DNA from 2 places in the Agarivorans gilvus genome. Region 1 is predicted to be linked to the other one. Evidence: predicted binding sites of a transcription regulator. Region 1 holds the regulator's gene; the other holds the start of a gene.
The links. Region 1 encodes sigma-54, which starts transcription at its own class of promoters, with help from an activator protein. Its sites were predicted from a motif close to GTTGGCACGNNNNTNGNNT; they were not measured.

Region 1 (5,891 bases):
CGCATGTAAACCCAATTTGTTCTTTACGGTAACTTGTCTAGTGAGCTTCAAGGCGATGTTCCAAAGTGCGATGACGACGTTGTACTTTTCTTTTGGAGCTAAAGTGTTCGGCGAGTTTTTCTGCCACATAAACACTGCGATGTTGTCCGCCAGTACAACCAATGGCAACGGTTAGATAGGCGCGATTATTAGCTTCTAAATGAGGCAACCAAGCATCGAGCAACTGACTAATTTGTTCAATATATTCACTGACCAAAGGTTGTGCCGCCAGATAGTCTTTAACCGCCTGATCTAAACCGGTGAGCGGACGGAGTTGTTCTTGCCAATGTGGGTTAGGCAAAAAACGCGCGTCAAACATGTAATCAGCATCGCTAGGCACTCCATTTTTGAAACCAAAGGATTCAAATACCATAATTAGCTGCTGCTGTTTATCGCCGGTAACTCGCGAGCGGATAAGGCTACTCAGCTCGTGAACTGATAGCCGCGAAGTGTCGACTCGTAAATCGGCATTGCTTGAGATGGGCTCAAGCAGTGCGGTTTCAGATTCAATGGCTTCTGCCAATGATACGCCGTTCTGGCTTAAAGGATGCACTCGTCGGGTCTCGCTGTAACGACGAATCAGAGCCTCATCTTTGGCATCTAAAAAGATACTCAGTAAGTTAATGTCGGGACCAGCATTTTTGATCGCCTGAGCGATAGGTGAGGGCTCGTCAGGCAGGTTGCGAATATCGATGCTAATAGCAACCTTCGAATATTTTTGTTTTAAATTGTCGATCAACGACTGCCACAACAATACTGGAAGGTTGTCGACGCAATAATATCCGAGATCTTCTAACACTCTTAAGGCAACAGTTTTTCCTGAACCGGAGCGTCCACTAACGATGATCAGTTCCATGAGGGCCCCTAATTAAGCTTAGAGTATTAGGCTACCATGATGTTGTATAGCTCGTCATCACTTTGTGCGCAGCGAAGTTGTTTACATATTTGTTTATCGTTAAGTTTTTCAGCAACTTGAGACAGGGTGTTGAGGTGTTGCTGACACTGGTCTTCGGGAACCAATAAGGCGAAGATTAAATCGACGGGTTGATTATCGATGGAGTCAAAGCTGATTGCAGGATCGCAGCGTAAGAAAACCGCAGTGGCTTGGTGTTCACTAGCAATTCGCCCATGGGGAATCGCAATACCTTGGCCAATACCGGTGCTGCCCATTTTTTCTCTGTTTAACAAGCTCTCAAAAATACTCTGAGCAGTCATGTCTAATTGACTGGCTGCCAGTTCGCTAATGATTTCAAGGGCGCGTTTTTTTGAGGAACATTGAACTGCACGTTGCGTGCAGTTCAAATTTAGTACTTTATTTAGTTGCATTAGGGTGACTAGTGTTTAGTGAGTTTTTCTTTGTGTTTGATAACCTGGCGATCAAGTTTGTCGATCAGGCTATCAATGGCGGCGTACATGTCGGTGTGTTCTGAAGTGGCAAACACTTCTCCACCATTTAAATGCAGGGTGGCTTCAGCAATCTGATTCAGTTTCTCCACATTTAAGATGACATGAACATTGTTTATTTGTTCGAATCGTCGGGTTAGTTTGGCAAATTTAGTGTGGACATACTCTTTTAAAGACTCAGTTATTTCTACGTGGTGTCCGGTAAGATTAATTTGCATAGATTTCGTCCCCTGTTATTGGCCTTAGATAAGGCTTTTTCGTTGGTTAGAAGGTGGAATTGCTAACGACTCTCGGTATTTAGCAATGGTACGTCTTGCCACCTTGATCCCCTGATCTGCCAAAATATCAGCAATTTTGCTGTCGCTAAGCGGTTTGTTGCTGTTTTCGGCAGCTACCAGTTTTTTAATTAGTGCCCTAATTGCGGTAGAAGAGCATTCGCCGCCGCCATCAGTGGTGACGTGGCTAGAAAAGAAGTATTTCAATTCAAAAATACCACGAGGCGTATGCATAAATTTCTGAGTGGTAACCCGAGAAATCGTAGATTCATGCATTTCTACAGCTTCTGCGACATCGTTCAATACCATTGGTTTCATTGCTTCTTCGCCGTACTCAAAAAAGGCTTGTTGGTGATGAACAATGCAGTTGGATACTTTTAATAAGGTTTCGTTACGGCTCTCAATGCTTTTGATAAACCATTTGGCTTCTTGCAAATGGCTGCGAATAAATTGAGTATCGTTGGCGTTGGTTGAGGTTTTACTGAGCGAGGCGTAGTGAGAATTGACGCGTAATTTAGGCATCGCATCAGGATTTAGTTCAACTACCCATCGCCCTTGGCGCTTAATCACTGATACATCCGGAATCACATATTGTGCTTGGTTGGGTTCAACCGCATTACCTGGGCGTGGTTCTAGAGTATGAATCAAACGCATTACTTCGCGTAATTGATCTTCTTTCAATTTGGTTTTACGCGACAATAAACGAAAGTCGCGATTAGCCAAGACATCAATATGATTGGTTACGATGTCTTTGGCTTCTTTTAGCCAAGGGGTATCTTCGGCAAAGCGGCCTAATTGAATCATTAAGCACTCTTGAAGAGAGCGAGCGCCAATGCCTACAGGGTCGAAGTGTTGAACACGTTTTAATACCGCTTCAATTTCATCAAGCTCGACGTCTAAATCGTTAGTTTCACTGGCACGTAAGCCTTCCAACAATTGTTCACAATCTTGGGTTAGGTAGCCGGATTCATCAATCGCATCAATAATGGCTAGCGCAATCGCTTGGTCAACCTCACTAAATGGGGTGAGTTGCATCTGCCATATTAAGTGGTCTTGCAAGGATTCTACGGTTTCACCTTGAAACAGCATATCGCTGTCTTCACTCACACCGCTACTGCCTGAGCTGGATGGCCCTGAACTGGCACTGTAAATATCGTCCCATGTGGAATCAACGGGTAAGTCATCAGAAACAGTGTCTTGGTTAATCGCATCGCCTGCTTCTAACTGGCTATTATCCACTTCGTTGTTTACACTGTTATCATTAGTTTTGTCATTAAGGGATTGAGCTTCATTAGCATCGTTGTCACTGGCGTGTGACTCATCCGCTTCGAGCAGGGGGTTGCTTTCCAGCGCCTCCTGAATTTCTTGCTGCAAATCCAGTGTTGAAAGCTGGAGTAAGCGAATCGCCTGTTGTAACTGAGGGGTCATGGTCAATTGCTGACCAAGACGCAACTGCAAAGATGCTTTCATTAACTGCCGCTGTTCCTTCTTCTTATTGTATTGTGTTTTTTTACTTGCACTTTAACTATAGCTTGAATTGTTCACCGAGATAAACTCGTTTCACGTGTTCATTTTCAAGTATTTCTTCAGGTTTCCCCGAGGCTATCAATTCGCCTTGGCTAACGATATAGGCATGTTCACAAACATCGAGAGTTTCTCTCACATTGTGATCGGTGATCAATACTCCAAGACCACGATCACGCAGGTGTTCAATAATCTTTTTTATATCGATAACAGAAATAGGATCCACGCCAGCAAAGGGTTCGTCAAGCAAAATAAACTTTGGAGCGGCGGCTAGAGCACGAGCAATTTCAACCCGGCGGCGTTCCCCACCAGACAGGCTCATGCCAAGATTTTTTCGAATGTGACCAATATGGAATTCCTCTAACAGGTCGTCCAAGGCCACTTGCTGTTGTTGTTTATCGAGATCTTTACGAGTTTCTAAGACCGCGAGTATATTTTTTTCCACAGACAAACGTCTAAATATGGAGGCTTCTTGAGGCAGGTAGCCAATCCCTTTTCGGGCACGGCTGTGCATGGCGGTGCTGGATAAGTCATCATCATCGATTAAAATCCGGCCATGATCTCGGGGAACCAAGCCCACGACCATGTAAAAGGTAGTGGTCTTACCTGCACCATTGGGGCCGAGCAAACCAACAATTTTACCGGTTTCAACGTTGAGACTTACGTCTTTTACTACCTTGCGACCCTTGTAGCTTTTGGCTAGGTTTTCAGCAATCAATGTACTCATCGTTACTGTTGTTCCTGTGGCGCAATTTCGTTGAGTTGTTGCGGTAAGAAAATGGTGGTGACGCGACTGTTTTCATCACCCTGTGCCACCATTTCTTGTTTATCGATGCTGTATTTGATCATGCTGCCTTTAACTAAGCTCTCTTCTTGTTTGAGTTGAGCGTTGTTGCTCAGTGTTAAGGTTTGCGTTTTAAGGTCGTAACGAACCTCGTTGGCTTCGGCTTCAATCGGCTTACCGCTGTCGAGCATTTGGTAGAAGGTAGCGGGCTGCCCTTTGGCGATCATCACTTCGCTGCCTTTCTCTTCACTACCGATTACGCTCAGCTCGTCGGCGCGCATTTTGATTGAACCTTGGGTGACAACTACGTTGGTATAAAAGGTAACCCGGTTTTCTTTAATGTTGACTTCTTGGCGGTCTGCATCAACGATAATTTGCTGATTAAAATCGTCTTCTAATGCCGATGTTGCCCAAGAGAATATAAGTAAGCTGGCACTGAGCGCTAACTTACTGCTGTGGGTTATGGTAAACCGCTTCAATATCATTTAATAACGTCACTATTTCGTTGGCTAAATCGCCGTTCATACCTACCCCATACAGTTCGTAAGACGGACCATATACGGTGACCGGTTGATCGCTGCTCATGGTTTCTGATTGCAGGTCGATATCCAATTTTTCGGTAATTAAATCGCGTATGTATTCGCCGCGACTTAAGTTTTTAATTACTACATTGTCATTTAGGGTGACTAATTGCTGCTGCTGTACTGTAGCCTGATCGGCATCAATTTGCCATACAGGTTGGTGAGGAGCGGGATACACCAGAATCTTAGGTTTAGTAAATTCGGTGTTTTTTAGTTGCTCAAAATACGCCATTTGTTCGGCATAGATCCGATAGCGTGGTTGGCCGTCTTCGGCAAAACTCACGCTGTAAAGCTGCTCGGCAATGAAGTTGGGTTTACTGGCTTCTCTAGTACCTAGTTGTTGTTGTTGATCGCCAGGGCTGAGTTGCCACAGGATTAAAGCAATAACAAATAAACCGGCAAAAAACCAAGTAGGGCGGTTCATATGCTCATCCCTTGAGCTTGCTCGAGCTTACCTTGAGCTTGCAAAATAAGGTCACACAGTTCGCGTACTGCACCATAACCGCCAGCGGTTTTTGTCACAAGGTCGGCCGCCTGCTTGCATAGGGGATGGGCTGTTTGTACCGCCACCCCCAAGCCGCAAGTCTGCATTACGGGGGTGTCGACTAAGTCATCACCGATGTAGGCAACTTGTTTAGCTTCAAGTTTTAGTTGTTGCAGTAACTCGTTATAGGCCGCTAATTTGTCTTGTTGGCCTTGGTAAAGCAGACTAATGCCCAAGGCTTGCATGCGTTGCTCAACAATCTTAGATTTGCGTCCAGTGATGACCGCCACTTCAACACCACTATTGATGAGCGCTTTAATGCCAAAACCGTCTAGGGTATGAAAGGCTTTGAGTTCTTCTCCGTCGTTACCCATGTAAATTCGGCCATCGGAAAACACCCCATCTACATCGCAAATCAGCAGCTTAATGGCGGCGGCGGCATTAAAATTTTGTTGGCTAACCGCCCCATAGGGCGTGCTAATAGTCACTAGTACACTCCGGCTTGCAGCAAAGTATGCATGTTGAATGCTCCCACGACACGTTTGTCTTCAAGCACAAACAGGCCGTTAATGGATTTGGACTTCATCAGCTTTAAGGCATCGAAGGCCAGCCAAGAAGCCTCAATAGTTTTCGGATTTTTAGTCATCACCTGAGCGATTGGCGTTTCATGGATGTCGACGCGTTGGTCAAGGATGCGGCGTAAATCGCCATCGGTAAAAATCCCCACCATGTGTTGTTGCTCATCGACGATGCCCACCATGCCTAAACCTTTGGCGGTGATCTCGAAAAGTGCTTCTCGA
Region 2 (5,891 bases), 2.1 Mb from region 1:
AGATGAAAAACAACTGCGCCAACTGAGTCGCAGCGTGGGCATGGTATTTCAAAACTTCAACCTATTCCCGCATATGACTGCCGGTGAAAACATTATGCTCGCGCCCAAGCTGGTATTGAAAAAAAGTCCGCAACAGTGTCGCGAACTCGCCGAAGCGGTACTGGCCAAAGTGGGCTTAGCCGATAAATTCGACCAATACCCCACCAGCATGTCTGGCGGACAACAGCAACGGGTGGCGATAGCCCGCTCCTTAGCGATGTCGCCCAAGGTATTATTGTGTGATGAAATCACCTCAGCCCTTGACCCCGAACTTGTGGGCGAAGTGCTGAAAGTACTAGAGCAACTAAAAGCCGAAGGCATGACCTTAATTCTAGTGACTCACGAAATGAACTTTGCCCGCGACGTAGGTGACCGCGTAGTATTTATGCACCAAGGCAAAGTATGGGAAACCGGTGACAGCAAGCAAGTATTTGCCCAACCGCAAACGGAAGAACTACAAAGCTTTATCTCGGCTGTGTTATAAGCAAAGTTGACCAACCATGAGGACGTCTAACACTATGAGCAAATCGGTTTGTGCCTTTGATCAGCGCATCGTAAGCAGCTACTCACAACTCTCGGCTAAGGCGCGAATTGTTGCCGACTACTTACAGCATCACCCCGACAAGGTATTGATTCAATCAACAGCCGAAATTGCCGGCGCTTGCCAAGTATCGAAAGCCAGTGTTAGCCGCTTCTTTCGCCAACTGGGTTATCAAGACCACCAACAAGTATGTGAAGAGTTGCGTCAAGAGCGCGAATGGGGCCAACCACTGTTAAGCACCGGTCCCAGTGATAGTTCTGAACATAGTGATTTAGCAGCCATTACTCAGGTGTATCGCCAGTTAGAACAGCTCGACAGCGAACAACTGGTGAAAGAGATCAGCCAAGCCAAACAGATTTACATTATTGGTTATCGCAACAGTTACCCACTAGCGATGCACTTTCGCCAACAACTAATGCAGTGCCGTGGCCAGATTACCCTGCTACCCATACCAGCTCAGAGTATTGGCGAAGACCTTCAACAAATCACAGCCGATGACTTAGTCATCGTAATCGGGATTCGCCGTCGCCCCAGTGTATTTTCGGCCTTAATAAAGCAACTGCAAGGCCTAAAATGTTTACTGATTACCGACCAAAGCGGCCAACGTTACGCCTCTCAAGTTAACCAATTGATTGTTTGCCCCATGAGTAACCACTCAGCCCTAGACAGCTATGCCGCGCCAATGAGCCTACTGGCTCATCTAAGCAATCAGGTATACGACTATCTAGCAGAAGCGGCGCAGCAACATAGCAATCAGGTGAGTAATAACTATCAGGCCCTTGCCGAACTGGAACAACAAGGTTAGTTAAGCGCTAAAGAAATACCCAGCAATAAAGATATTGCACCCGAAAATGAAACAATTGATTCATTTTTAGTTATCATGAATCAAACGAAACAAAGCTAGCTCACAGCAGCAGCTAGCACAACGAAATTAAGGATAATTATGAGCCAAGTAATCATTGCCCCGATAAGTGAAAATGCCCCTGCATTTACCAAACAATTTACCAACCTTGCCGATCACCGCATTGGCAGTAAAGTGGTCGCCGTTAGTGATGACTTTTTTGCTAAAGCCGACCGCATGCTAAACCACCTGCCTGCCGAGTTTTATCCCGACCGCTACGACGATAACGGCAAATGGATGGATGGCTGGGAAAGCCGCCGTCGCCGTAATGGCGGACACGATTGGAGCATTGTAAAACTCGGTGTACCGGGCACAGTAAAAGGGCTGCAAGTGGATACCAGCTTTTTCACCGGCAACTTTGCGCCCGCGGTAAGCATTGAAGTGTGTTATTGCGAACAAGAGTTACCAGCTGACGACGCACAATGGCAAACGCTATTGCCTGCTAGCGCCTTGTCTGCCGATAACAGCCACTTCTTTGAAGCAAGCAGCGAGCAAGTAATTAGCCACGTAAAAGTGAATATGTTCCCCGACGGCGGGATTGCCCGTTTGCGCATTTTTGGTTTACCTAAAGCCAGCCACCATGGTGACGAAACCATTGACTTAATTGCCTTAGTCAATGGCGGCCGAGCCGTTGCGCATAACGACTCCCACTACGGCACCCCTGCCAACTTACTGGCCCCTGGCGATGGTGTAAACATGGGTGATGGTTGGGAAACCCGCCGCCGCCGTGAACCCGGTAACGACTGGTGTATTATTGCCCTAGGCCAACCCGGCAGCGTTGACAGCGTAGATGTTGCTACCAGCTACTTTAAAGGTAACTACCCCGATAAAATGTCGATTCAAGCGGCTTACATTAGCGACCCCAATGACCTAAGCCTAATCAGCCAAAGCATGTTCTGGGAAGAACTATTGCCACCACAGTCCTTAAGTGCCGATAATAACCACCACTTTGCACAGTTAAATTCTCTGGGCAAGATCAGCCATATTCGTATCAATATTTTCCCAGACGGTGGACTTAGTCGCGTTCGCCTATGGGGTAAAGTAGACCAATAGGAAGTACCCACTATGATGAAACTTGCATTACAGCCGCTGACTCGTGAGGCATTCAAGCCCTTTGGCGACGTTGTGGAAACAGAAGGTGCTACGCATTTTCCCATTAACAACGGTACCACTACCCGTTTCCATGATTTGGCCGCGTTACAGTTTAGTGGCAGTAATGCCAAGCCGATTGTGTCTATCTTTCGCGGCCAAGCTTTTACTTTGCCGCTAGAAATTACAATGATGGAGCATCATCCCTATGGCAGCCAACTGTTTATGCCGCTGTCTGGGCATCCTTATGTGGTAGTGGTAGCCCCCAAGGGCGAACTGCAACCACAGCAAATACAAGCCTTTTTGGCCACTGGCCAGCAAGGGGTGAACTACCACTCTGGCGTATGGCATCATCCCTTGATTAGCCTAGAAGCCAGCAGTGACTTTCTGATTGTGGACAGGGCTGGCGAAGAAGCCAACTGCATAGAGCAGGATTTAAACCAAAGCATTTTACTTGAGTTTTAACGTACTGATGCCCAGAGCGAGTTGCCCGCAACTCGCCTACTCAAACCGAGGCGAATGCAAGGGCGCAAACCTTACACCTCACTCTCTCAAACTGAATTACCGCAAACCTCTATTCATAGCTTCAAGTTCAAGCCAACACTCATTGCTAACCAAGCGCTCCAGCTTAGCGCTAACCCATCCAAGCAATTGATAAAAATAAAAAAGATTATCATTAAGCTTACAAAAACTAACTAAAAAACAAGCAGGGTGTGTCAGGTATTTTTACAATCTAGTTTATTTAGGCGAGTTCCAAATTTATAACTAACTGATAACTCAAAAATTTACTTTGTAGGCCCAGTTCATGCTTATACGGCCCACATAATAACTAGGTATAACAGACTGACTTAACTAAACTTTTTGTCACAAAACTTAAGGAATAGAACCGTGCAAAAAACAACTTTGGCTTTATTAACCACAGCAGGTTTGCTCTGTGCTAGTGCCACTGTTCAGGCGAGCGTGATGCTCAGTGGTTTTGGTGGTGATGCTGGCTATGGCGAGCTTGCGATGCCACGCAACGATGATGGCTCCACCAATCAACTCGATCTCCCCTTCGAGATTAACTATTTTGGTAATAGCTATAATCAATTCTTTATTAACAACAACGGCAACCTCACCTTTGAATCCGCATTAGATGAATACACACCGACCGCCTTCCCGGTGACAGACCAACCTATTATTGCTCCTTACTGGGCAGATGTAGATACCTCCTGCGCCGACTGTGGTGAAGTCTACGTGGGAAGCCCCTCTGAAGGCGTAGTTGCAGTAACTTGGAACAACGTTGGGTTTTACGATGAAGACAATAGTAAATCTAATACCTTTCAAGCAGTGCTAATCGATCGCTCCGACACCGGTGCAGGCAACTTTGACGTGGAGTTTCGTTACGACAAATTGGAGTGGACCACCGGTGATGCTTCCGATGGCGTTAACGGCTTAGGCGGCACCCCTGCCCAAGCGGGCTATGATGCTGGTGACGGTGAAAACTACTTCGCTCTTCCAGGCTCTTTCAGTGAAGAGGTGTTAAATCTGGTTTCCAGCTCTAATACCGGTGAAGATGGCGTTTGGCGTTTCGCCATTCGTGAAGGCGCCTTACCTGGCGCGACCCCAGAAAACCCACTGATGCCGGTCGTGGTAGAAGGCGGCTGGGCCTTTGAGTTCAACGTAGACCTTAACGAAACCATCTTCATCGACCCCGATGTAGCGGTAGGTTACGACTACATTGTTGACCAAGGTCCCAACATTCGCACCGTCACGCTACCAGTTGGCTTTGATGATGACATGTTCTTCATTTGGTTATGGGACGGCCTAAATTGGGTGCAAGTAGCCGAAATCGCCGCAGGCATTAGCTATGACTTTGGCATCGACGGTGTAGACAGATTCCGCGTCACCGGCATTGAAACCAGCAACGAAGTGGATCCCACCGACACCAGTGTCTTTGTTACTGGGCTGAGCTTCGTTGACAGTGGAGAGGTTTCGCTGCGACAAATTCCCATTGTTGAGTTTGTCCCCGGCCCCAACCCTCAAGTACCAGAACCGAGTACTTGGCTGATGGTATTGATAGCCTTAGGCTTAGTGTTTGCCTCGCGCAAGCGTCAAAAAAGCCTAGCCCTAGGCCTATTGCCAGCCTAAGGCCGGATACCCTAATATAAGGGAGCGCAAGCTCCCTCGTTGTTAGCTAAGTTTGCTACGGAAAAGCCATGAAAAAAATACTACTGTCGCTCAGCTCACTATTGTTTTGTTTTTCCAGCTGGGCCCAAGATTACCAAGCTTGGACAGTAAAGTGTCCCAATGGAAAACCTTGTGTGATTTCACAAATGGTGATGAAGCAACAAGGCGATGCCGCCGATGTCGTGGCTGGAGTGAGCTTTTTTAATCACCCTAGCCAGCCAATTTTAAAAATAAGAATCACCCCGCAAGCCGACCCCAAAATGGGCCTAGGCCTAAAATTTGACCAACAAGCCGCGCTGCATTTACCGATTACCAACTGTGACGGTAAAGTCTGTGAAGTGAACATAGTGGCAGACCAACAGCTGATCGACGATTTACAGAACCGTAAACTCATGTCGGTGGCTTATATACTTAAAAACAGCCAGCAGCAAAATGCCTTCCCTGTGATATTAAATGGCTTTAAACAGGCTTATCAGTCTATTCAGTAACAGCGAACAGCCAGCAGCATTAAGGCTTATAGAAAGGGCTTGATTTAAGGCATTAAGCCGCTATTAGGCATAAAAAAGGCCTCGCATGCGAGGCCAAACATCACAGGGAATGTGATAGGCACACTTACCTTTTTACATCTGAGGTAAAAAGATAAAACTTAACTTTATTCGGCAGCCAAACTGGGATAGTCGGTATAACCCTGTGCACCACCGCCATACAGGGTATTCTGATCAAGCTCGTTTAAAGCCGCCCCTTGTTTAAAGCGTTCAGGTAAATCTGGGTTGGCGATAAAGGCCGAACCAAATGACACCACGTCGGCTTTACCTTCGGCGATAGCCTGCTCGGCTGTTGCTGCACTATAACCACCGTTCGCCATGTAAACGCCTTTATAATGACGACGAAGCTCGGCAAAACTAAAATCTTCGCGGGCTGGAGCACCACCAAAGTTTTCCACTACGTGAAGGTAAGCCAAGTTCATTTCGCTCAACTTATCGGCCAAGTAATTGAATAATGCTTGAGGATTACTCTCCGACATGGAGTTAAAGGTGCCGGTAGGCGAAATGCGGATCCCTACTCGGCCGCTACCTAACTCTTCAGCTACGGCGGCGGTCACTTCTAGGGTTAAACGGGCGCGATTTTCAATGGAGCCACCGTAGCTATCGT

Region 2: AR383_RS20320 (nidogen-like domain-containing protein) is a predicted target of sigma-54. The motif match lies at 3,363-3,381, and genes of this name have one in related genera.

The regions. Positions count from the first base shown of each region.
Region 1 is NZ_CP013021.1:1,924,945-1,930,835, reverse strand. Features, by position in the region: gene AR383_RS09045 (HPr family phosphocarrier protein) at 1-51, opposite strand, end outside; gene rapZ (RNase adapter RapZ) at 38-895, opposite strand; gene ptsN (PTS IIA-like nitrogen regulatory protein PtsN) at 922-1,365, opposite strand; gene hpf (ribosome hibernation promoting factor) at 1,374-1,661, opposite strand; gene AR383_RS09025 (RNA polymerase factor sigma-54) at 1,686-3,188, opposite strand; gene lptB (LPS export ABC transporter ATP-binding protein) at 3,244-3,969, opposite strand; gene lptA (lipopolysaccharide transport periplasmic protein LptA) at 3,972-4,511, opposite strand; gene lptC (LPS export ABC transporter periplasmic protein LptC) at 4,474-5,031, opposite strand; gene kdsC (3-deoxy-manno-octulosonate-8-phosphatase KdsC) at 5,028-5,579, opposite strand; gene AR383_RS09000 (KpsF/GutQ family sugar-phosphate isomerase) at 5,579-5,891, opposite strand, start outside.
Region 2 is NZ_CP013021.1:4,255,514-4,261,404, reverse strand. Features, by position in the region: gene AR383_RS20345 (amino acid ABC transporter ATP-binding protein) at 1-523, shown strand, start outside; gene AR383_RS20340 (MurR/RpiR family transcriptional regulator) at 558-1,385, shown strand; gene alc (allantoicase) at 1,524-2,534, shown strand; gene AR383_RS20330 (ureidoglycolate lyase) at 2,547-3,035, shown strand; gene AR383_RS20320 (nidogen-like domain-containing protein) at 3,459-4,700, shown strand; gene AR383_RS20315 (invasion associated locus B family protein) at 4,769-5,227, shown strand; gene AR383_RS20310 (alkene reductase) at 5,392-5,891, opposite strand, start outside.